Regions from separate parts of the Kocuria sabuli genome, predicted to be linked through region 1. Evidence: riboswitches for the same ligand, from Rfam matches in the RefSeq annotation. Region 1 holds a riboswitch; the other holds the start of a gene.

The links. A riboswitch is a leader RNA that binds a small molecule or an ion and turns the genes downstream of it on or off. The one in region 1 is predicted to bind cyclic di-AMP.
Region 2: linked by a shared signal. The riboswitch ahead of RE027_RS10665 (NlpC/P60 family protein) and the one ahead of RE027_RS10045 (C40 family peptidase) in region 1 are both predicted to bind cyclic di-AMP.

The regions. Positions count from the first base shown of each region.
Region 1 covers NZ_JAVHZE010000008.1:118,173-130,130, forward strand. The annotation lists gene RE027_RS10035 (hypothetical protein) at 1-153, opposite strand, end outside; gene RE027_RS10040 (NlpC/P60 family protein) at 310-1,224, opposite strand; gene RE027_RS10045 (C40 family peptidase) at 1,530-2,186, opposite strand; cyclic di-AMP (ydaO/yuaA leader) riboswitch at 2,192-2,381, opposite strand; gene RE027_RS10050 (metal-dependent transcriptional regulator) at 2,702-3,391, opposite strand; gene serC (phosphoserine transaminase) at 3,603-4,748, shown strand; gene RE027_RS10060 (MFS transporter) at 4,745-5,980, opposite strand; gene RE027_RS10065 (DUF3027 domain-containing protein) at 6,034-6,576, opposite strand; gene RE027_RS10070 (cold-shock protein) at 6,644-7,027, opposite strand; gene RE027_RS10075 (hypothetical protein) at 7,193-7,450, shown strand; gene RE027_RS10080 (helicase-associated domain-containing protein) at 7,454-9,535, shown strand; gene RE027_RS10085 (DNA repair helicase XPB) at 9,523-11,199, shown strand; gene RE027_RS10090 (response regulator transcription factor) at 11,244-11,957, shown strand.
Region 2 covers NZ_JAVHZE010000009.1:89,536-101,493, reverse strand. The annotation lists gene RE027_RS10700 (helix-turn-helix domain-containing protein) at 1-74, opposite strand, end outside; gene RE027_RS10695 (SDR family oxidoreductase) at 210-992, shown strand; gene RE027_RS10690 (hypothetical protein) at 1,981-2,493, shown strand; partial or broken gene RE027_RS10685 (DnaJ domain-containing protein) at 2,400-2,678, shown strand; gene RE027_RS10680 (hypothetical protein) at 3,069-3,905, shown strand; gene RE027_RS10675 (DUF6036 family nucleotidyltransferase) at 4,433-4,996, opposite strand; gene RE027_RS10670 (hypothetical protein) at 4,997-5,332, opposite strand; partial or broken gene RE027_RS10665 (NlpC/P60 family protein) at 5,593-5,982, opposite strand; cyclic di-AMP (ydaO/yuaA leader) riboswitch at 6,099-6,285, opposite strand; gene RE027_RS10660 (hypothetical protein) at 6,920-7,120, opposite strand; gene RE027_RS10655 (maleylpyruvate isomerase N-terminal domain-containing protein) at 7,190-7,477, opposite strand; gene RE027_RS10650 (hypothetical protein) at 7,401-7,769, opposite strand; gene RE027_RS10645 (ATP/GTP-binding protein) at 7,769-8,923, opposite strand; gene RE027_RS10640 (hypothetical protein) at 9,101-9,829, opposite strand; gene RE027_RS10635 (restriction endonuclease) at 10,018-10,317, shown strand; gene RE027_RS10630 (hypothetical protein) at 10,690-11,313, shown strand; gene RE027_RS10625 (vWA domain-containing protein) at 11,519-11,958, shown strand, end outside.

The DNA of each region.
Region 1 (11,958 bases):
GACGGACAGCCACATGGCGGCGTGGCCCACGAACGCGGCCACGACGAACCCGGCCACGATGCCGGGCACGGCCCCGCCGATCATGCCGTAGGCCATGTAGGCGTACTCGCGGTCGAGGCTCGTGCGGGCGTTGCGGCTGTAGTCGGTGGGCATGGGCCCATCCTATCGGCGTCCGCTCCCGCCGGCCGGGGCCCTCAGCACGGGTCCCGGCCGGCGAGCAGGTGGCCGAGGGGAACCGTTAAACAGCGGGTGCGCGGTTCCCGTCTGGCCGACCAGGAACCGCGCACCCGAAGCGGTGCTCGCGTGCGGTCAGCGCACGCGGACGAAGACGGGCCCGGAGCCCACGTTGACGCTGTCGACGACGGTCGTGCCGCCGTTCCAGCCGCCGTGGACGGCCTTGCCGCCACCGATGTAGACGCCGATGTGGGCCATGCCCATGCCGCCGTCGGCGTAGTAGACGAGGTCGCCCGGCTGGGCCTGGCCGGCGGAGACCTGGGTCCCGAGGCTCAGGTAGGAGGCCGGCCAGCCGTGGTGGTTGATGCCGGCGGCGCGCAGCGCGTTGGTGACCGCGGCCGTGCAGTCCTGGGCCACGCCGATCTGACCGAGGGCCGCCGAGGCGATGGTGGCGCCCTTGCCGGAGGCGGAGCTCTGCGGGGTGACGGTGCGCTCGGCGACCGGGGCCGGGGCGGGCTTCGGCGCCGGCGCGGCCACCGGGGCAGGCTTCGGTGCCGGGGCGGCCACCGGAGCGGCGACCGGGGCGGGCTTCGGCGCCGGCGCGGCCACCGGGGCCGGCTCGGGCGCCGGAGCGGCCTGGACCACGGGGGCCGCGGGCGCCTGGGCCACGGGGGCGGCGGCGGGAGCGGCCTGGGCCACGGGGGCCGCCTGCACGACCGGCTGTGAAGCGGGGGCGACGACGGGCTGGGGGGCCTCGGCCTTCTTCGCCGTCTCGGGCTCCGCCTTCTTCTCGGTCTTCGCCTCCACCTTCTTCTCGGCCTTGGTCACGTGGGCGACCGGCTCGAGGGACACGGTGGGGGCGGCGGAGGGGGTCGCGGCGGCGACGGCCGACAGCGGGGCGTCGGCGGCGGCCTCCTGGGCCGGGGCGGCCTGCACGGAGACGGTGGTGGCCAGGGCCAGGCCGGAGAAGGCCGCGACGGCGGCCGCGGTGCGGGCCTTGCCGGTGAGGAGCGAGCCGATGCCGTTCGAGGAGTTCAGATCACGAGTCATGAGGGGTTCAGGAGGCTTTCTGGAGGGCCGGGCGGATCTGCCGGAGCGGTGCGATGACAGCACGGACCACCCCGCGCGGTACGCGGGGTGCTGCGGTGTCCGGCAGCGCGGTGATCCGGATCAGGAGCACCGCGCACGGCGGGCGGAGGAGGAGCGGGGAGGTACGGCGTCCAGGAGGACGAGCGGCGCTGCACCCGGGGAGACGGGCGGCGCGGGTGGGACCCGGGAGCGCGGGTCCCGGCGGTCCGGAGCGGACCGGGGGCCCTCCGCGGCGACCGTGCGGTCACCGCGGAGGGCGGGCCGGATCAGCTGACCCGGTAGTAGCCGTCGAGCTGCATGGCGTTGACGGAGTGGATCTGGGTGCCCTGCGACGGGTTCAGGGCCGAGATCATCTTGCCGCCGCCGATGTAGATGCCCACGTGGCCCCCACCGTTCTGGGAGACGAGGTCGCCGGGCTGCGGGGCGGACACGGGGGTGGCCGCGGCGAACTGGGCCCAGGTGGTGCGGGGCAGGTCGATGCCGTGCTGGGCGAAGACCCACTTGGTGAAGCCGGAGCAGTCCCAGGCGCCGAAGGCGGTGCCGCCGTAGACGTAGGCGCTGCCGATGCCCTGGTGGGCGGTGCCGACGACCCCGCCGGCGGCGGGGGTGATCTCGGCCGTGGTGGTGGACTGCGGGGTGACGCTCGCGGCGGCGGCCTGCTGCGGGGCGGCGGCCGGGGCCTGGTAGGCCGGGGCCGCGGGCTGCGCGGCGACCGGGGCCTGGTAGCCGGACGAGGCGTAGGTGGCCAGCGAGGCGGCGGCCGGGGCCGCGTAGGAGGCCGCGGGGACCTCTGCGTAGGCCTGGGCCGGAGCGATGGAGCCGATGATCGCGGCGCCGGCGGCGGCGGCGATCGTGGTGTTGCGCACGGCGTTCGAGGTGGTCTCGGCGCGGTGGCGGGCAGTGTTCTGCTTGAAAAGCGACATGGGTGAGTTCCTCCCTTTGCCTACGAGGTGAGCTGTCGGATTCGGGTGGGAGACACCCGGCCGCAGAGCGCACGCGCTCTGAACGACTTAACCCCAAGGTCCCGGATCAACCGGGACCGAAAATGGTTCCCCCGCTTCTGCCAAGCAGTTTCTGTGCATTGGCCCCGAGCACCGGCAGAATTCGGCGATGTGCTCGAGGGCGCCGATCCGACCAGTGATCAGCACGAAGTGAACAGTACATGACCGGTTACGGAAGTGTCACGTTTTGATCACGGCCGATAACAGCTTTGCATCGTGGATCGGACAGATAGCCGCGCATTGTGTCCCGGGCGCGTATCAGTGGGGTGCGCCGGCCATCTGTGGAGTCCGGTTCCCGACCCCGGGATTCCGCCGCTCACCAGGCCTTTCGCCGCGGACGGGACCGGACCGGGCGCACTGGCCGAAAGTGGCTTGTGAAGGTGCCCACAACCGTGCTCGGGCGCCTCCGTCCAGGGCCCGAGCGGGGGTGCGGCAGCTCAGGGGGCGATGACGCGGATGGCCGCGGCGGTGCGCACGTCGATCTCCGCGGACCGGCCCGTGGCCGGCACCTCGATCCGCACCCGCTCGCCGTCCACGCGGGCCCGGACCACGGCCCCGGTAAGCACCCCCACGTCGCTCAGCACGCCCAGGAGGGCCGCGTCGGCCTGGACCACCTCCGGCAGCAGGGCCACGGTGTGCGTCCCGTCGGGGACCGTCCGGGCGGCGTCGAGCAGGGACGGGTGACCCGCCGCCGCGGGGCCCTCCTCGACGCCCAGCGCGCCCAGGCCCGGGATCGGCGTGCCGTAGGGCGAGTACCGGGGGCTGTGCAGCAGGTCCACCAGCCTCCGCTCGACCTGCTCGCTCATCACGTGCTCCCACCGGCACGCCTCGTCGTGGACCTGCGCCAGGTCCAGGCCGATGACGTCGGCGAGGAGCCGCTCCGCCAGGCGGTGCTTGCGCATCACCTGCACCGCCCGCTCGCGGCCCCGCTCGGTGAGGACCAGGGACCGGTCGGAGCCCACCGTCAGCAGGCCGTCGCGCTCCATCCGGGACACCGTCTGCGAGACGGTGGGACCCGAGTGGTCGAGTCGCTCGACGATCCGCGCCCGCATGGGCGTGATGCCCTCCTCCTCGAGCTCGAGCACCGTGCGCAGGTACATCTCCGTGGTGTCGATCAGGTCGCTCATGCCTCAGTCATCCTTCGTCCGGCCGTCCGGACCGGGGGTCCCGCCCGGGCCGGTCCTCCCGCACGAGCTTAGTCCGCGCGCCCCGGCGGCGGAGGGGCCCGCGCCCGGGTGGGGCAGAATGGGCCGGGGCCCCGGTCGCGCCCGCGCCCCCGCGCGGCGCCCGCGACCGCCGCCCGTCACCAGCCGCACGTCCGTCACGAGGGAGCGCCCGTTGCCCGCACACGTCACCATCCCCCAGCACCTGCTCCCCGCCGACGGCAGGTTCGGCGCGGGCCCCTCGAAGGTCCGCGCGGAGCAGGTCGAGGCCGTGGCCCGTGCCGGCGCGGCCCTGCTGGGCACCTCCCACCGCCAGGCACCGGTCAAGCAGCTCGTGGGCACGGTGCGGGAGGGGCTGGCGCAGTTCCTCGGCCTGCCCGCCGGCTACGAGGTGCTGCTGGGCCTCGGCGGGGCCACCGCGTTCTGGGACGCCGCCGCCTTCGGGCTGGTCGAGCGCCGGGCCCAGCACCTGACGTTCGGCGAGTTCGGGGCCAAGTTCGCCCAGGTCACGGACGCCGCGCCGTTCCTCGAGGCCTCCTCCGTCGTGCAGTCCCTGCCGGGCACCCGCCCGGAGCCGCGGGCGGAGGAGGGGGTGGACGTCTACGCGTGGCCCCAGAACGAGACGTCCACCGGCGTGGCCGCGCCCGTGCACCGGCCCGCGGGGATCGGGGAGGACGCGCTCGTGCTCGTCGACGCCACCTCGGCGGCGGGCGGAATGGCGGCGGACGTCTCCGCGACGGACGTGTACTACTTCTCCCCGCAGAAGAACCTCGGCTCGGACGGCGGGCTGTGGCTGGGCGCCTTCTCCCCCGCGGCGGTCGAGCGGATCGAGCGGATCGGCGGCTCCGGGCGCTGGATCCCCGACTTCCTGAAGCTCACGGCGGCCCTGGAGAACTCGCGCAAGGACCAGACCTACAACACCCCCGCGCTGGCCACGCTGGTGATGCTCGACGAGCAGCTGCGGTGGCTCAACGGGCAGGGCGGCATGGCGTGGGCCGCCGCCCGCACCAAGGAGTCCTCGGACCTGGTGTACGCGTGGGCGGAGGCCTCGGCCCACGCCGCCCCGTTCGTGCCCCGCCCGGAGGACCGCTCCACCGTCATCACCACGGTGGACTTCGACGGGACCGTGGACGCCGCCGCCGTGGCGGCGGTGCTGCGCGCCCACGGCGTGGTGGACGTCGAGCCCTACCGCAAGCTGGGGCGCAACCAGCTGCGGATCGCCACGTTCGTCTCGATCGAGCCCGACGACGTCGCCCGGCTGCTGCGCTGCATCGACCACGTCGTCGAGCAGCTGCGCGGGACGGGCGGCACCGGACGCTAGCGGGGCTCCTCCGGAGCGGGGTCCCCGGCCGCGGGGCCCTGCGCGCGCAGCCGCAGCCAGAACGGGGCGCCGACCAGGGCCCCGCCGAGCCCCGCCGCCACGGCGACGCCCATGCCCCACCGCGGCCCGAGGGCGTCCGTGATCCAGCCGACCACGGGCGCCCCCACGGGCGTGCCGCCCATGAAGATCGCCATGTAGAGGCTCATCACGCGGCCGCGCATCACCGGCGAGGTGGTCGACTGCACGTAGGCGTTGGCGGTCGTCATGATCGTCAGCGAGGACAGCCCGCACGGGACCAGCCACAGCGCGAACACCGCCAGGGTGGGCGCCGTGGCCGCCCCCAGGCAGCTCAGCGCGAAGACGGCGCTGCCGCCGTAGACGTAGCGCAGCCGGGCGCGGCGCCGCCGGGCCGAGAGGAGGGCGCCCGCCACCGTGCCGACCGCGAGGACTGAGTTGAGCGCCCCGAAGGTCTCCGAGCCGCGGCCGAACTCGGGACCGGCCATGGCCGCCAGGAACACGGCGAAGTTCAGCCCGAAGGTGCCGATGAGGAAGATGGTGACCAGCACCGCCACGATGTCGGGGCGGCTGCCGACGTAGGCGAGGCCCTCCCGGATCTGACCGCGCCCCCGCCCGGAGCGCGGCATCCCGCGCAGCTCCTCGGTGCGGATCGCCAGGATCGCGGCGAGCATGGCGCCGAAGGTGAGGGTGTTGAGCAGGAACACCCAGCCGGACCCGATCGAGGCCACGAGCACGCCGGCCGCGGCGGGCCCGATCATCCGGGCCGCGTTGAACGAGGTCGAGTTCAGCGCCACGGCGTTGGAGAGGTAGTCGTCGTCGACCATCTCGGAGACGAAGGTCTGGCGCACGGGCCCGTCGAGGGTGGAGGCGACGCCCAGGGCCAGCGCGAAGGCGTAGACGAGCCCCAGGCTCGCCACGCCGGAGAGCACGGCCACGCCCAGGCCCGCGGCGAGCGCGGCCATGGCCGTCTGCGTCCACAGCAGCAGGCGCCGCCGGTCCATCCGGTCGGCGAGCACCCCCGCCCAGGGCGCCAGGAAGAGCTGGGGCAGGAACTGCAGGGCGGTCACCACGCCCATGGCGGTGGCGTCGTGGTCCGAGAGCTCGTCGAAGACCAGCCACGACTGGGCCGTGCGCTGCATCCACGTGCCGATGTTGGACACGAGGGCGCCCAGGAACCAGACGCGGAAGTTGCGGAACCGGAACGAGCGGAACATGCCCCGGGCGGGCTCCGGCGGGCCCGCGGCGGCGGTGCTCCCCCGCGGGGCGCTCAGGACCGTTCGCCACCCCGCGACGGCGCGGTGCCGTCCTCGGCGGCGGGCGGCGTGCTGTGCTGCGTGCCGGGGGCCGGCTCCCCGGCGGCGGGTCCCGCGGTGTCCTCGGCCGCGGCCGCGGCGTCCTCCTCGGCGCGCTCCTGCTCCTCCTGGGCCTTCTCCTCGGGGCTCACGCGCTCGGACCAGGGCACCCACTCGGGTGCCAGCAGGGCGTCCTCCCCGGGCAGCAGACCGACCTCGCAGACGGTCACCGCCTTGCTGCGCGGGGCCCGGGCGAGGCTCGCGAACCAGTTCCAGCCGCGGTAGCCGGGCAGGGTGCACTCGAAGAGGTGGACGACCAGCCGGTCCTCCTCGACCGCCACGCGGTGCCCGGGACCGATCTGCGCGGGCCCCGCGATCTGCTCCACCCCGGCGCGGGCGGTCGCGACGTCGGCCACGAGCAGGGCGTCCTGCTTGGGTGCCCGGCGGCGGGGCGCCGGGGACTGGGGTGCTGCGGGCCCCTCGTCGGCGGGCGCGTCCTGGACGGTCTCCTCGGTCACTGCTGGTCTCCCTCGTGGTGGGTGCTCGAAGTCGGGGCCGGGGGTGGGAACCCCCGGCCCGGTGGGCTCAGACGTCCAGGTTGTCGGCCACGGTGCGCAGGATCGCGGCGATCTTCCGGCCGTGCGCGGAGTCCGGGTAGCGGCCCCGGTGCAGCCCGTCGGACATCTCGTCCAGGAGCTTGATGAGGTCCTCGGTGATGACGGCCATCTCCTCGGCGGGCTTGCGGACGTTCTTCGCGATCGACGGGGCCCGGTCCAGGATCCGCGCGGACAGCGCCTGCGCGCCGCGCCGCCCCTGGGCCACCCCGAACTCCATCCGCGTCCCCGGCTTCACCGTGCCGGCGCCGGCGGGCAGCGCCGAGGAGGGCAGGAACACCTCCTGGCCGTCGTCGGTCGCCAGGAAGCCGAAGCCCTTCTTGGAATCGAACCACTTCACCTTGCCGGTGGGCACGCTGTCTCCCTCGTCGTCGTCCTCGTGGAAGGGCGGCCCCGCCGTCCGTGCTGCCGGGCCACCCTGTGGAACCTCCCATTCTAGCCCCGCTCCGGGGCCGGGACGGCCGCCCCGGCGGACGCCGGTGCGGCCGCGGCGGGGCGCCGGGCTTGGTACTTTGGACCCATGCCTGCCCCCGACGACCGTGCCGCCACGCCCGCGGACCGCCCCGCCCGCCGCCCCGGGTTCGACGTCCTCGGCGCCGCCGCGGTCGGACTGGGCCTGGTCTGCGCGGTGTGCCTCGCGCTGCTGCTGGTGCTGAAGGCGCTCGGCGCGGACCCCTGGGACGGGCTGACGGCCATCCCGTGGTTCCTCTTCCCCGTGGCCTTCCTGCTGTTCTGCGCGAGCCTGGTGCGATCCGTGCTGCGCCGGCGCCGGGCCTGACCCGTGCTCCCGGACGGTCTGCTCCGGGACCTCGCGGCCCGCTCCCCCGAGGAGCTGGCCGCGCTGCTCGCCGCGCGGCCCGACGCGGTGCGCCCGGGCACGACGACGACCGCCGAGCTCGCGGAGGCCCTGCTCTCCCGGGCCGGGCTGCGCCGGGCCCTGGACGAGCTCTCCCGGCCCGAGCTGGACGCCCTCGAGCGGGCCGTGGTCCTCGGTCCGCCGGACGGGCCCGCCGGGCGCCTGCTGACCGGCCCGCCCTGGGACCGGCTGCACCGCCTGGTCCTGGTCCACCGGGACGGGGACGTGCTGCGCCTGGTGCCCGGGCTGACGGAGGCCCTGGGCCGGTACCCGGCCGGGCTGGGCCGCCCCCGGCCGGTGCTCGCGGCCCTCGCCGCAGGCCTGCGGGGCACGGGACCCACGGACCCGGGCGGCGCGGCGGCTCCCCCCGCGCCCGAGGATCTCGCGCAGTGGCCCCCGGCGGTGCGGGAGGTGCTCGAGCGGTTCCGGTCCCGGCCCGTGGGGCACCTGCCGGACGCGCTGCGCCGCCCCGACCCGGAGGCCGACCCCGCCGCCCGGCCCGTCGACTGGCTCCTGGCCCGCGGCGTGCTGCTGCCCGTGGACTCCCGCCACGTCGAGCTGCCCCGGGAGACCGGCCTGGCCCTGCGCGGGGGCGACCCCTGGGCCCGTGCCCCGCAGGAGGCGCCCGTGCCGCCCGCCACGCGCGTGCCCGACCGGCTCCGGGACAACGCCGCCGCGGCCGCGGTCGAGCAGCTGCTGCGCCGGCTCGCCGCGCTGCGCGCCGAGCTGCGGGCGCGCCCCCTGAGCACACTGCGCGCCGGCGGAGTCGGCGTGCGCGAGCTGCGCCGGCTGCGCGCCGCACTGGCCCTGGAGCACCCGGAGCTCGTCCGCCTCCTCGGCCTGGCCGAGCTGGCCGGGCTCGTGCTGCTCGACCCGGACACGTCCGCGTGGCGGCCGGCACCGGCGCCGTTCGAGGACGCGGACCGGGCCGGGCAGTGGCTGCACGTGGTGCGGTCGTGGCTCGCCTCCGACGTCGTGCCCTCCGCGGTCGGGCTGCCCCTGGCGGACGGATCGGTCGTGGGGGTCCTCACCCGCGGCGCGCACGCCCCGGAGGCGCCGCCGGTGCGCGGGGCGCTGCTGCGGGCCCACGCCGCGCTCGCCGAGCGCGCACCGGGCGGACACGGCCCGGAGGACGTCCTGGCGCTCGCCCGGTGGCAGCGCCCGCGCCTGGCCCGGTCCCTCGACCGCTGGGGGCCCGGCATGCTGGCGGAGGCGGCCGAGCTCGGGCTCGTGGGCGCCGACGCCCTCACCCCGCCGGGCCGGGAGCTCGCCGCGGGCCGGGCCGAGGAGGCCGCCCGGGCGGTGGCCGGGTGGCTGCCCGCGCCCTCGCGGACGGTGCTGCTGCAGGGCGACCTCACCGCCACGGCCACCGGCTACCTCGACCCGGCCGTGGCCCGCGCCCTGGGCGAGCTCGCGGACGAGGAGGGGCACGGGCCGGCGGCCCGGCACCGCTTCACCGAGCGCTCCCTGCACCGGGCCCTCGACGCCGGCTGGGACCCGGCGTCGATCCTGGCGTGGCTGGCCGAGCACAGCCGGGCTCCGGTGCCGCAGGCCCTGGCCTACCTGGTCGAGGAGGCCGGCCGGGACCACGGCCGGATCCGGATCACCCGGGCCGACTGGGTGCTCACGGGCGAGGAGGACCTGCTCGAGGCGCTCGCCCGGTCCCCGCGGCTGGCCGGGCGTCCGGTGCGCCGGCCCGCCCCGGGGGTGCTCGTGGTCGCCGGGGACCGGGAGCCGACCAGCCGGCGCCGGGAGGCCGGGACGCGCGACGCGGTGCTCGACGAGCTCGTGGCCGCCGTCCGGGCCTCGGGCACGGAACCGGCGGTGGACCCCGGGCGGCCGCAGCCCCCGCCGCGGACCGGCGACGCCGACCCGGTCCTGCTGCTGGAGGTCCCCGCCCCGCGCCACCGCACCCCGTCCCCCGAGGAGGTCGAGGACCTGCTGGTCCGCCTCACGGGCCCGTCCGACCGCACCGACCCCGGAGGAGACCGCGCATGGGACCACTGATCGTCCAGAGCGACCGCACCGTGCTGCTCGAGCTCGACCACGAGGACGCGGACGCGGCACGCCGCGAGCTGGCCGCCTTCGCCGAGCTCGAGCGCGCCCCCGAGCACGTGCACACGTACCGCATCACCCCGCTGGGCCTGTGGAACGCCCGGGCCGCGGGGCTGGACGCCGAGAAGGTGCTGGACGTCCTCCTGACCCGCTCCCGCTTCCCGGTGCCCCACGCGCTGCTCGTGGACATCGACGAGACGATGTCCCGCTACGGCCGGCTCGTGCTCGAGAAGGACCCCGTGCACGGGCTCGTGCTGCGCAGCTCCGACGCCCCCGTCCTCGAGGAGATCGCCCGGCACCGGAAGATCGCCCCGCTGCTGGGCCCGCGGATCGACGGGGCGACCACGGTGGTGCACGCGAGCGCCCGGGGCGAGCTCAAGCAGCTGCTGCTGACCGTGGGCTGGCCGGCCGAGGACCGGGCCGGGTACGTGGACGGCACCCCGCACCCCATCTCCCTGACGGAGACGGACCCCGCGACGGGCGGGGCCTGGGCGCTGCGGCCGTACCAGCGCCACGCGGTGGAGAACTTCTGGGCCGGCGGCAGCGGCGTCGTCGTCCTCCCGTGCGGCGCCGGCAAGACGCTGGTGGGCGCGGGCGTGATGGCCGCGAGCTCGACGACGACGCTCGTGCTGGTCACGAACACGGTCTCCGCACGGCAGTGGAAGGCCGAGCTGCTGCGCCGCACCACCCTCACGGCCGACGAGATCGGCGAGTACTCCGGGGCGGTCAAGGAGGTCCGCCCGGTGACCATCGCCACCTACCAGGTGCTCACCGCCCGCCGCGGCGGGATCCACCCCCACCTGGAGCTGCTCGACGGCCACGACTGGGGGCTCATCGTCTACGACGAGGTGCACCTGCTGCCCGCCCCGGTCTTCCGGATGACCGCCGAGCTGCAGGCCCGGCGCCGGCTGGGCCTGACCGCCACCCTGGTGCGCGAGGACCACCGGGAGGGCGAGGTGTTCTCCCTGATCGGCCCGAAGCGCTACGACGCCCCATGGCGGGAGATCGAGGCGCAGGGTCACATCGCCCCCGCGGACTGCGTCGAGGTCCGGGTGGAGCTGCCCGTCGGGGACCGGATGGCCTACGCCTCCGCGGAGGACGCCGACCGGCACCGCCTCGCCTCGTCCTCCGCGCACAAGCTCGACGTCGTGGCCCGGCTCGTGGCCCGCCACCGCGGGGAGCCGGTGCTCGTCATCGGGCAGTTCCTGGACCAGCTCGACGAGCTGGGCGCGCTGCTCGGCGCCCCGGTGCTCAAGGGCAGCACCGGCACCGCGCGCCGCGAACGGCTCTTCGCGGCGTTCCGGGCGGGCGAGCTGCCCGTGCTGGTGGTCTCCAAGGTGGCGAACTTCTCGGTCGACCTGCCGGAGGCCTCCGTGGCGGTCCAGGTCTCGGGGGCGTTCGGCTCGCGCCAGGAGGAGGCCCAGCGCCTGGGCCGGCTGCTGCGGCCCAAGCGGGACGGCCGCCCGGCCACGTTCTACACCGTGGTGGCCCGGGACACCGTGGACGCCGACTACGCCGCCAGGCGCCGCCGGTTCCTGGCGGAGCAGGGCTACGCCTACCGGATCCTCGACGCCGCCGACCTCGCCGCCCCCGGGGAACTCCCCGGGGACCGGTGAGCTCCGTTCAGTGGGTTCTCAGGGTCTTCCGAGAAACTGGGGTGGTGAAGAACGAGAACCCCGAAGCGAAACTGCTCGTCGTCGACGACGAGCCCAACATCCTCGAGCTGCTGGCCACGTCCCTGCGCTTCGCCGGCTTCGAGGTGGTCACCGCCACCAACGGCCGTGACGCCCTGGCCAAGGCGGAGTCCGAGAACCCGGACCTCGCCGTGCTCGACGTCATGCTCCCGGACCTGGACGGCTTCTCGGTCACCCGCAAGCTGCGCGCGGCCGGGCGGCACTTCCCGATCCTCTTCCTGACCGCCAAGGACGAGACGGAGGACAAGGTCACGGGCCTGACCGTGGGCGGCGACGACTACGTCACCAAGCCCTTCAGCCTCGACGAGGTGGTGGCCCGCATCCGCGCGGTGCTGCGCCGCACCCAGCCAGCCGAGGAGGACGACTCGCGCCTGCGCGTGGACGATCTCGTCCTCGACGACGACGCGCACGAGGTCTTCCGCGGCGAGCGCGAGATCGACCTGTCCCCCACCGAGTTCAAGCTGCTGCGCTACCTCATGCTCAACCCGAACCGGGTGCTGTCCAAGGCTCAGATCCTCGACCACGTCTGGGAGTACGACTTCAACGGGGACGCCTCCATCGTGGAGTCCTACATCTCCTACCTGCGGCGCAAGATCGACAACGACCCCGAGCTGCCCCCGCTGATCCACACCAAGCGCGGCGTCGGGTACCTCCTGCGGTCCTCGCAGAAGAACCACTGAC
Region 2 (11,958 bases), on a different contig from region 1:
CAGGCCTCGCAGGCCACACCGAGCTCGAAGGGGGAGACCTCGTCGAACACGATGACGGCCACGTTGCTGATCATGGATCCATGCTCCCAGGCGCCTGGCAGGAAGTCGATGGCAGTCGGAAAGTTGACACTCGCGGCGGGACGGGCAGGCGAGGAGAATCGAGGCCATCAGCATCGATGCGTGGGCCGACGGGAAGAGGACGGTGAACGATGGAGAGCACGGGTGAGGGCGAGCGCTCGAAGGTGGCGGTTTTGGGCGCGACCGGGCAGCTGGGCACACGGGTGGCGGCACATCTGCGCGAGCGAGGGTCCGACGTCGTCGAGGTCTCGCGCCGGCAGGGCACCGACGTCTACTCCGGTGAAGGTCTGGACGCCGCGTTCGGCGGGGTCTCCACCGTGGTGGACTGCCTCAACCTGGAGACGCTGTCCCGCCGTCGTGCCGTCGACTTCTTCACCACCGCCGCACGCAACGTGCTGGCCGCGGCACAGCGGACGGGAGTGTCCCGGATCGTGTGCGTCACGATCATCAACGCCCGGGAACCCGAGGTGCACCGGTGGCTCGGTTACTACGCGGGCAAGGCCGCCCAGGAGCAGGCCTACCGTGCCGGGCCGGTCCCGGTCACCGTCGTGGCCTCGGCGCAGTGGTACGAACTGGCCGAGACCCTGCTGTCGCAGATCCGCATCAGCCCGTTCTCCGCGGTGCCCGGGATGCGCTCCCAGCCGCTGGCCGCCGAGGAGGCCGCCGCGTTCGTCGCTGACCTTGCCGTGGAGCCGGACGGCACTGCGACATCCGACGACGCCGTCATCGCCGGGCCCGAGGTCCGCGACATGGCGGAGCTGGCCCGTGCGATCAACCAGCGCCGAGGAGGGCGCCGGAAGGTGCTCCGGGTGCCGGTGCCCTTCAGTGCCCTCGGCAACGGGGGCCTCCTGCCCCAAGGGGACTTCACGACCGCCCCGACCCGGTTCGAGGACTGGCTCCGCGCCACCTCGTGAGGGTTGTGCCCGCCGGTGCCTGCGTGCGTGTTCCGGGCGGCACGATCAGCTCAGACGGCAGCCGTCGAGTAGCCCGGTTCACCGACTCGTCCGGCCGGCACGGCCCATGGTCCGTCCTTGCCGAGTTGCGTACCATCACTCGGCGGCCTCGAGCAGGTCGTCCAGGATCCGGTTGCGCGGCGTTGACCCCCAAAGAGGGGTTTCTTGAGATCGACACCAAGCTTCTTGATGACGATGTCGAACTCGACGCCGCTCCGGGGCAGCAAGCTCTGCCTGACGATCCCGCCGCCAACGCTGTCATCCGCAGTGCCTTCCAGTCTGACTGGAGGGCACCTGGACAAACTCTTATCGCTGTGTGCGTCCGATCCTTGCATATGCTCGCTGTTCTGTTGGAGATGCTGCTGGTCATCGGATCCCAGCCCTCTTCCGGGCGGTCGACCGCGGGACGGGTTCTGGCCGCCGTCTGCGCCACCGCGTACGGAGGACTGGTCGCCAGGGATCGGCGCGGCAATGTCCAGTGGTGGCTGCAGCACAACTCGTCGCTGTCGGGATCAGTAGGGCCGGGGATCATGGGCCTGTGTCGTCGTCAACGACGAGCGCTTCATGGAGGATGCTCTCTCAGGGTGTCGTCCGAGGCCGCTACGGTGGGAATAGCGCAGATGCATGGGACTGGCCGGTGAGAGCGCGGCAGAGGAGCAACAACGTGGACAGGAACGTCGAGCAGTATGCCGGGGGAACTCTGGCCCGTCCACAGGGGCGGGACCGGCAACTGGCTGGGGCTGGCCGTAGCGTGCAGGACGGCCAGGTGTGGGACGGCGAGGTCCTAACCCTGGACGACTTAGGGGCAGTCCTTCCATCGGGTGGCGGACCCGCGATCGGCAGTGTTGTAGTTGAACTTGCCGGGGTCCGGAGGGTCGGCGGTACCGCAGGCCCTCCGCGGTTCGTGCAGCGCCGAATCGGGTGGTTGGCTCAGCGGGACGGATTGGTGATGATCGAAAGCCATTTGGGTCTCCGCGCTCGGCCTGACGGAAAGTTCACGCGCGCGGGACGCTGGACCCAGCACGCGGTTGACGTGCTCGATGCCTCCGCCCTGCCGCAACGTACTGTGGGTGACGTGCGGGACGACGCCCTGTCCGGTCTCGGCGCCGAGGTCGATGCACGGCACCAAGAGGACTCGGAGGATTCCCGGGATCCGATGCTGGCGTCCGGCCGGCTCGCGCTTTCGTATCTGCCGCACGACGTTCGTCTGGGAGTGGCCCAGATTGTTCCTTCGCCCGAGTTCTGCATCGGTCGAGCCGTGCGCCACACGGATGGCTCCGGTGCCATCTCTCGGCACCAAATCCAGGTTCTCACTCTGCAGGGCCGGCGGGGTGTCGTAGTGGTGGCCTCTACTCAGGGCACCAGTGGGTGGTGGCAGGTCGAACAGGTCACGTACGACCTCCTCATCCGTCCCGGCACAGCACTGTCCGGCGCGGAACGATCCGGGGAGATTCCCCGGTGACCGCAGGGGCCGGCGCGCGGACCTACTATGAGATCCTCGGCGTCGCCGAGGACGCCACTGAGCAACAGATTCGTGACGCCTATCGGGCGAGAGCTCGCGCTGTCCATCCCGACGCCGGTGGCAGCACCGAGGACATGGCTGCCATCAACTCGGCGTACCGAGTGCTCCAGTCCCCCCATCGCCGCGCGTCCTATGACACCGTGCTGGCTAGGGACCGGGCCGCCGCGGAGGCAGGCGGCGACCCGGATGCAGGGACGGAGCCGCCGCCGACCAGATCGCCCACGTGGGGCCGGTCTGCAGGCTGGGGCGACCCGTCCGGATCGTCGAGGGCAGGACGCGTTCCCCGGCGACCTACGCCTCGGCGTCCGGACCCGCGCAGGCCGCCGTCACGGGAATCGGATTTCCCTCGGAACGGGCGGGCCGGTTCCGATCCGGTGCTGGACGTCGACCCGGACGGGCTGAGCTGGCACCCAGTAGACGAAGCCATTTCGGTAATCCCGGGTCCGCCGCGGTGGCTCCCGCGACAGCGCCGAACACGGATCCTCGCGGGGGCCTTGGTGCTTTGGGCCCTTTGGATGGCGTTGCCGTTGCTCACCGGGTCGTGGGTCGTGGTGCCCTGGTTGGTCGCCTGGACGGTCACGCTGTTCCTCTCCCGCTCCGGTTGCATCGGTGCGGGGGTGCACATCGTCGCCGGTGTGACAGGACTTGGCCTCGCGGTGGTGCTGCAGGGTGGGATGTCGGACGAACCCTCATCTCGCGTGGCCCAAGCATGGCTCGTCGCCGGGATGATCCTCTACTTCGTGGCCGGTGCCGCCTGGCGCCGACCGGCGCAACCGCTGCCCCGTTACCTGCCGATCCCGGAGGCCGGTATCCGGGAGTACTTCCGCTGGGGCCACGTGGATCCGGTCCAAGCCGGGACCACAGCCACCGCGCGACAGGCCGCAGCCCTCACATGCCAATTGATCGACATGCTGAGGTCCCGTCTACCGGGACTGCGAATGGCTGTCCGGGTCGGGACGTCTCGGGGCCGACCGGTGCCCCACGTTCTCGTCTGCGGGCGCCGGATTGCGCTGGTGTACTCCGTGCTCGGTCTGACTGGTGACTACCGCTGGGATCGGGGCACGCTGGCGTACATTGCCCCCACCGGTGCCACGGAAGCTCTGTTGAGCAGTCCGGGCTCCGACCTGGCCGACATGCGGACTCTATTCCCCGAAGCCCGTGTCCGAACCTGGGTGGTCGTGCACCCGGCCGGGAACGCCGATCCGAATCTGCTCGTCCAGGGGCAACCCCGTGGTGTGCGGGTGACCTGGGCCCAGGACTTTCTCGAAGAAGTCGGCTCCTGGTTCTCGGCCGGTTCCCCGACGATCGTCCGTCAGGATCTGCTCACGCGCCTGGTGCACACGACGGTGTGACCGTGCCGAGAGCCCGTCCTCGTGCATCGGCCCGGATCGCGTCTGCTCCTCGTTGGCGCGAGGATACGGCCTCGGTCAGAGGCGGAGGGCCGCCCGAGCGGACGCCTGGCCCTCCTGAGGAACCGTGACGGCCGTTCCGTGCTCGTTGGACACGGTGCCAAGCTGCGCTAGCACGTTTCAGCAGCCCTCTGTGCTCCTCCAAGCGTTCGTGGCAGACGGGAAACTAGAGAGGCGGGTCTCCCGCACGGCGCGCACTATGTGCCGGTGGAGAACGAGCGTGGAGGATCTTCGATCACGCCCTCGCCGACCGCCGGGACGGCCTGGGCCGGGAGGTCCGGCACAGGTCTGGACGATATTCAACCAGGCGTCGGTGTCGGGCTCATCGGCCGTGACGTCGCAATCCTTCCAGCGGTCGATGATATGGAAAATACCGTTCTCGTCAACCTGCGCGGTGCCGCCGGTCTTGCGAACCATCGGTCAGGGAGGAGCGCTACGAAGGTTCTACCTTGTCCCCTTGCGCCGGGTGGTCAGGTGCCGGTCCGTAGCCATCCCAGTGCTCGTCCGACCTCGATCGGCCAGAGCTCCTGAACGTTGAGGAGCCGCTCGAGGATCAGGTCCCGGTCGACGATTCCCTGCTGGAGCAGAGCGCCGACGAACGCCTGGTCCTTCTCACGGTAGGCCAGCAACTTCGCCACACACAGGTCTTCCTTGTCCAGGCACAGGCCAGTGAACTGTTCGCCGGTGCCCACCTTGCGGGTATTCTCATTGCTGACCACGACCAAACGCTCGCGCCAGCCATCCGGCAGCTTCGCCGTCGTGTCGTCCACGCCGTCCAGGAAAAAGCCGTGTGTCTGGTCGAAGTCCGACCACTCGCCGGCAACCGCCGAGAGCTCATCGGACAGATCGAGGACCGTTTGCGGATCGTCGTCGATGGGCAGGATGTCGACCTCCGTGGACATCGTGGCTTGATCGGGCAGCTCGTCCTCGTGTAAGGAACCCAGGATTGACTGGGAACCCACGATGATGACCTGGTCTCTGCGGATGATGCTGCAGGCGGCGCGGATCGCGTGCTCGAGCTGGTAGCGGTGCACTCAGCGTCTCGGCAACGACTTCAGGATGGACAGCCGTTCTGCCTGGCTGATCAGGCCCCCCATTGGGGAAACTTCACGCATCTCAATGCTGCCGGGGTCGGCAGAGGCCAGGACTGTCCTAAGGGTCTCCACATCGTGGGTGTCCACGATGCGGCGCCAGCGGTCAAGGTTCTCGACGTGCGGATGCCCTTGCACCGAGCTGCTGAGTCGCTCGAGGTTCTGAAGGATCCGCGGCGTCCAGGAGGACAGGGTCTCCTCGTTCAGCCTGGAGACCAGCGACCGGTGCAGCATCAGGGTGCGCAGGCTGGACCAGCTCATCTCGGTGTCCTGGGACATCGCTCCTCCGCTCCTTCTAGTAACCGAATTCTACCGTCGGACAGGATTTCCGTGCGAGCCAGCGGCTCATCCGCCGGCGCTCAGGTGAACCTTCCCAAACCTGCAGACAAAATGGTCACCGGTTCAGCTCCACCGATCAGTGGGGTCCCTCCGGGGATGGGACTCAACGGCCAGGGGTGTAGGGAACTCAGGTGGGATTCGGGTGTGCGGTTCCCCGTCGGGACGACCGGGAACCGCACACCCGGCTCTGGTGCGTGGGGTCAGCGCACGCGGATGTAGACGGGACCGGAGCCGACGTTGACGGTCTGGATGACCGTCTGGTTGCCGTTCCAGCCGCCGTGGACGGCCTTGCCGCCGCCGATGTACACGGCGATGTGGGCGAAGCCCATGCCGCCGTTGGCGTAGTAGACCAAGTCACCGGGCTGGGCCTGGGCGGCGGAGACCTGGGTGCCGAGGCTCAGGTAGGAGGCCGGCCACCCGTGGTGGTTGATCCCGGCCGCGCGCAGGGCCTTGGTGACCAGGGCGGTGCAGTCCTGACTCACGCCGAGCTGGTTCTTGGCCGCGGCGGCGATGGTCGCGGCCTTGCCGGACTGGGACTGGGTGCTGACCAGTTGCTGGGGAGCTGCGGCGGGGGCGGCCTGGGCTGGGGCCACGCTGCTGAGCGTCAAGGCGCCGGCGGCGAACGCCAAGGTCGCGGTGCGTCCGATGCGGAACGAGCTCTGGGCGCGGTGGCGGGGCGTGCGGGACTGGAAAACGGGCATGAGTGATGTCCTCCCTCTTGCCTGCGAGGTGAGCTGTCGGATGCGGGTGGGAGACACCCGGTCGCAGGGTTGGGGGCCCTGACGACTTAACCCCTAGGTCCCGGGGGTGGGACCCTTCATGGTTCCCCCGCTTCTGCCGAGCGATGTGTTCTGGGGGCCCCGGGCACCGGCAGAATTCGGCGATGTGCACGGGGGCACCGATCGGAGAGGCGATCGACACGAAAGGGATACTAACCGAAAAATAACGGAAAAGTCACATTTTGATCACGGGTGTGTCTCGGCTTCTGCGCCGGCCCAGCCGTGCACCCCCGCACCCAGCCGGGGTTGCTTGGTGGGGCGCGCCGATGGAGATCCCCAAAAGGCTCAGCTCGGGACGAAAGTTGCCTTGACCTGCGGTTCTACCCAACTCGTGCCAGCGGGCGAGCGCGCTCCGTCCCTGGAGCGGGGTGTCCGGTGGTGACATCCGCGTCATGGCGCGACAGTTTGCCGGGAAAGCTCCACGGAGCCTTTGATCGTCGACGTGAGCGGCCTTTCTTCTTCGGATCGGAAAGGACGCTTTCTTTAGTCCGTCCCAGGGTCCACTCAGTAGTTCACTAAAAGAAAAATTGTATTCGTGATGATTGCCCAGGGTGGATCGGCTTTCTTTACGGACGCTTCCGGGGCGCGTGCTCTGCATCGCGTGCCATGTGTACATCGGGGCGGTGCTCGAAGAGCCTTCCCGCACGCGTGGCCACTCCTCACACTGTCGTCGACAGCGGGGGGCGCCCCGGGCCTGGCCAGCCGGCGCCGGCCTGGGCGATGTCGAGCCAGGCGTCGGCGTCGGGTCTCACCGCGACGAGCTCCCGTCCTGACGGTGCCGCCGCCGGGTGGCGAGCAGGGGGAAGTCCAGGGCCGGGCCGTGGACGCGCTGAGCCGCCTCGGCCGGCTCTGAGGCCCGGGTCTCGTCCTCGTGGGTGAGCTCGACGCGGAACGGCTCGGCCGGCGGTTCCAGTCGACGCTGGCGGAAGGCGTAGTCGCGGGTGGCCACGCCCAGGTGGGCGACATGCCGTAGCCAGTGCGAGGCGACCGGGGCGACCCCGAGGGCGTCGCGGACGTCCTAGCCGTGGGCGAAGGTCTCCATGATCCGGGCGCTGGCCATCATGGGCGCCCCCATGGGCGGGCCGATCCACGGAATGCGCTCGCCCTCTGTCAGGGCTGCGAGCCGCTCGAGCACGCGGCGCCGACTGTCCTGCCAGGACGCAGGATCTCGGCCGGGGCCGGGCGGTGCCCTCCTCAGCGGCCGGGTCAGGGCAGGTCCTCGGGGAACTCTACGACGAATGGCCTCGCATATGTCTGCGGGCGGGCGAGGGCGGTCTGGGCAACTCCACCACCCTGGCAAAGTCATCGGCGACTAGAGGCCAGATCAGCCGAAGACCGTCCTCGACCGAGTCGATCCTCTCCACCATGGGGCCGAAGACGACAAAGTCATGCGGAATGATCCTGCTGGCCCTGTCCCGTCGCTCCAAGGGATCGGGGAAACGCAGTGCTCCCTTCTCGGCGACGCGGCGCCAGACTTCCGATTCGCCCTCGACGTTTCGGAAGAGGTCGTCGTAAACCGGGAGCGGGTCGCTGTATCCCCCGTCGCGGAGGAACCGGAACCCCCAGGTACGCCCTCGAGTGGCCCAGATGAGGGTCATCAGGGGCTCCTGAGAAAGATCTTTTGGTCTTCTGCATTTTCCAAATCGATCTTAAATTGGGTCAACGTGGCCTTCAAGTAGTCCCGCCTGGCGAGTGCGTCAGCGTTGAGTGCTCGGAGTTTGTCCCCGGCGACGTTCGCCGCATTGTTCACGACGTCAGGATTGAGGAGGCTCAATACCAGACCGATCTTGCCAGCCCGCTTGCTCTTGGTTCCGAGTAGTGCCGCAACCATGAGCGGGACTGCGCCTTTGGTGACCAGTTTTTCGCCGACTCGTCCGGGGAGTAGTTTCAGTTGGGCCCACCGGACATGTCGCTCGAACGGGAGTAGGGCAGCCAACGGCAGGATCAGCTCCAGGCCGATGCGCTTGGTCACCTCAATCCTGCCCGGCTCGAACTTCGCCGAGGAAATCAGCATGAAGTCTTCGCCGACTGACAGTGCATCGTTGGACTCCACCAGTCCGGCGATCACCCTGCGGAGTTCGTCCACGTCATCGGATGCCTTTTCTACAAGAAGGTCCCTAAAGGCGAACACATCCATGTCCGGCAGCAGATCGGACTTCGACAGGGCCATTATCCAAATGCGCGGGAACTCGCTGAGCGGTTTACCATCCTCCAACAAGTCGTCTTTGAGCGACAACAGTCCGTTGCGGAAGTTGGTGAACAGCGACTTTAGATACCGTTCTTCCTCTCCCGAGTGGTCGAGCAACCGTTGGCCGTCCACCAACAACAGCGCGATGTCAGAGCTCAGCAGATCTCTGAACGCGCTAATCCTGCGCTGGGCTTCTTCTGGTCCGCTGACGCCCTCCTCGAACCATTCTCCTGGGTAGTCGTGCCAGACAAGGCGCAGGGCGTCGAAAGGACGGCTCTTCATTGCTTCAGCATCTGCCCCATCCTTCAACTTGACGGAAAACGAGTAGGACGTAGCAGAGAAGCGATTCTGATTGGGCAGTTGAACAGCATTCTTCATCCCCAGATAATTTCGGTGCAGTCGATTCCCCTGCCCGAAGTTATCAGCCACGACGTGGAACAGGTTCTCCCGCAGGTAATCGGGTTCTTGCGCAGCCCCATAGAACGAAGAGAGCATGACAGTCTTACCGCTACCGCTCTCACCAAACACCGCAATGTGCTGCTCGAGCGCTCTGCTTCGTCTCATACAGAGAGCGTACGGGAGTCGACCTCCGGCAATGTGATCGCTCCCGCCGCGCCGTTGATCGTGTCCACCAAGAAGAACACCATGGCAGCTAAGTGGCGCCAATCTCTTCACTGCTGGATCAGTACTGACGTGTGGGCATGTCCAATAGGAACGAAGATGAATCAGGTGGAGCGCCGGTTACTCCGCCGGATACGCCCACTCCCAACCTTGAGTTCCCGGGCTCTGCCCCAGAAGGTCAGGGAGGATGATGACCCCTTCAGGGGTGGGGACGTCGAAAATGAGTGTGCCTTCGGCCTTTTCTCCGGCATGGACGTCCGTTGCGATGGCCGACCCTTCGGGTAGGCAGCCGTAGCCGTTGCCGATGATGTCATTGCCAGGGGTGACGGTCCCGTCCTTGTCCACCGTGCGGAAACCGCCCTGGCGCATGCTGACCGAGTCGTACAGCACTCCGGCGTCAGCCAGCGTGCTGTGAGGCGAAACTTCCACCGAGACGTCCATGACGACGAAGTGGCCGTTCTGCGGGTCCCGGATGTACGAGCCCGTGCAGACGGGATCGACCTCGATGGACTTCACCGTCATGGTTGCCAGCTCACCATAGCCAGGTGCGGAAGCTACTGCGGTGGCTCCCGGCTTCATCGGAAGTGTTCCGCGTTCCGTATGCTCGCCGGTCTCTACATCACTGAAGTCCAGGCTGGGTGAAGGTGATGCATTGGTGACAGCGCCTTCCTCTGCTTCGAGGGCGGCGGTCTGGTCCACCGAGGAAGACGCACCTCCGAGCGAGCCGACGATGACACCGAGCACGAAAGTGAAGCCCAGGACCACGACGCCTCCGATGGAGGCAAGAACCCACGGCCAGACCCGCTTCTTGCGTGGGGCGGGTGTAGGTGACTTCATCGGGTAGGACATGCGGGACTCCGAAAGGGTGTAGAGGATTCGATTTTGCGAATCTACTAGGTGAGGGGTCTCTACCCGGCATTGAAAACGGTTTCAATAGTCCGACTTCAGGGGTAGGGGGAGGCAAGCCCGCCGGCGATGAGGATCATGGCAGCCATGACGAGGCAGAGCCCGTCTCAGCGGCTAGTCAGCGACCGGTTGTGGGAGTTGCTGGAACCGTTGATCCCGTAGCCTCTGCCGGCCGCAACACCGTCGGCCGGGAGGCCATCCAGGCGTTCGTCGGCGCTCTGCACGGTCGCGGTGCGTCGAAGGGCATCTTCATTACCACGAGCTCCTTCACCCAGGGCGCGAAGGAGTACGCCGGGATGGTCCCGTCTCGGCCCATCCTCATCGACGGCGCCCGGCTGGTGAAGCTGATGCTGAAGTACAAGGTCGGCGTCCAGGTGAAGCAGACATACGAGATCGTCGACGTCGACGAGGACTTTTTTGAGGGCGTGTGAGCGTGGCATCGCAAAGGGCCAGCGTGCGAGGACGCCCGCAGTAGAGCGCCTGCAAATGGCCAGGGTGGATGTCCGTGACGTCGACTCCCTGTCCTCGGTGAGCAACGTGTTCCCCGCCGGCGCTTCCCGGTGCGAGATCTATGTTCTGCACTTCGCCGACGGTTGCGAGTACGTGGGGCAGGCCCGCAACGTCTTGACGCGTCTCCGTACGCACGTCCGTGCGTGGGCCTACTCGATCATGGCGCTCGATTTCGCTCCTGTCGCGGTGATGGAGCTCGACCAGACGGAACGCCGAGTCATCCAGGCGAAGGAGCGCGAAGGAGTCCGACTGCGGAACTCCGCGTTCGTCGGACTGCCAATGGTAAGGCAGCCGTGGACGCCTTCGTGGAAAGAGCTGCGCAGGAGGAGTGGCTGAACGGGGTCGATGGACAGGCAGACGTCAGCGCTCGCTGCACGGAGGCCATCAGCCGTGACCGTTCGGCGCAGAACTTCAGAATGCTCAGCGGGCGCCCGTGTTACGACCTACTTCTCGACATTCTCGCCGCCTACGTCCGGCAGGTGATACCTGCGCCGGACCGGACGGAGCAGAGCTTTTGGTGCGTCACCGCCATGCCCAGCACCGGGTGCACCGCCACCTGGCAGCGGGTCGCCGCCATCATCGTCAACAAGGTCGAGACCCTCGTGCTCGGCGAGAGCACCAAGTACGAGGGGGCCGTCTACCTCGACGGCTTCCTCAACGTGGTCGCTGGCCTTCGCCTGCCGTCGAGTCTGGACGTGGAAACTGTCGAATACCGAACCGTGGGAGTGATTCAGCGGATCCAGCCGGAAGCGGCCTTCCTCGAGTTCGCCGTCCACCATCCGCTGGTCCGTGACGCCGCATGCATTACCGCCATGAGGCTGCTCCGCAAGGGCATCTCTATGATGGGCCGACACCACTGCCCTCCTCTGGCCGACGACATCTTCGGCTGCATCCGGCAAAAGGTCCGCTCGCGATGACATCCCATACCGTTCGAGGCCTGGGCTGGATACCCCGAAGCTGGTGAGCGAGCCTAGGCCTCCGGAAAAGTCCCTAACTCCTCGCCGTGCGTCAGGTGGGATGAGTGGCACGGTTCGGATGACAACGATGCAAGCTGGCGCCGTTCCTTCGCGATTGTGACACTGGGGATCTCTACCCAGTGCAAGCGTCGACTATAAAGGCCTTATGTATGACTTCGCGCAGGTGCCCTTCGACGCAAACGAGTTCGTCGAGAACCCCGAACCTCGTTGTCCCTGTCTGTTGCTGCTTGACACCTCCGGGTCTATGTCAGGTCGGGCGATTGAGGAGCTCAACGCTGGCCTTCAAACGTTCGCTTCTGAGCTGACTTCGGACGGGTTGGCAGCGAAACGAGTCGAAGTAGCCGTCGTTTCTTTTGGGCCCGTCAAGTTGGAGAGCAATTTCGTCTCAGCGGAGCACTTCAGCGCACCGGCACTCAAAGCCGGCGGAAGGACCCCAATGGGTGAAGCCATCACGCTGGGTCTGAGTCTCACGGAGGAGCGGAAGCAGATCTACCGCGAGCAGGGCATTTCTTACTACCGACCCTGGATCTTCCTCATTACCGACGGTGCGCCTACGGATGATTGGCGTGAGGCTGCCTCAAGGGT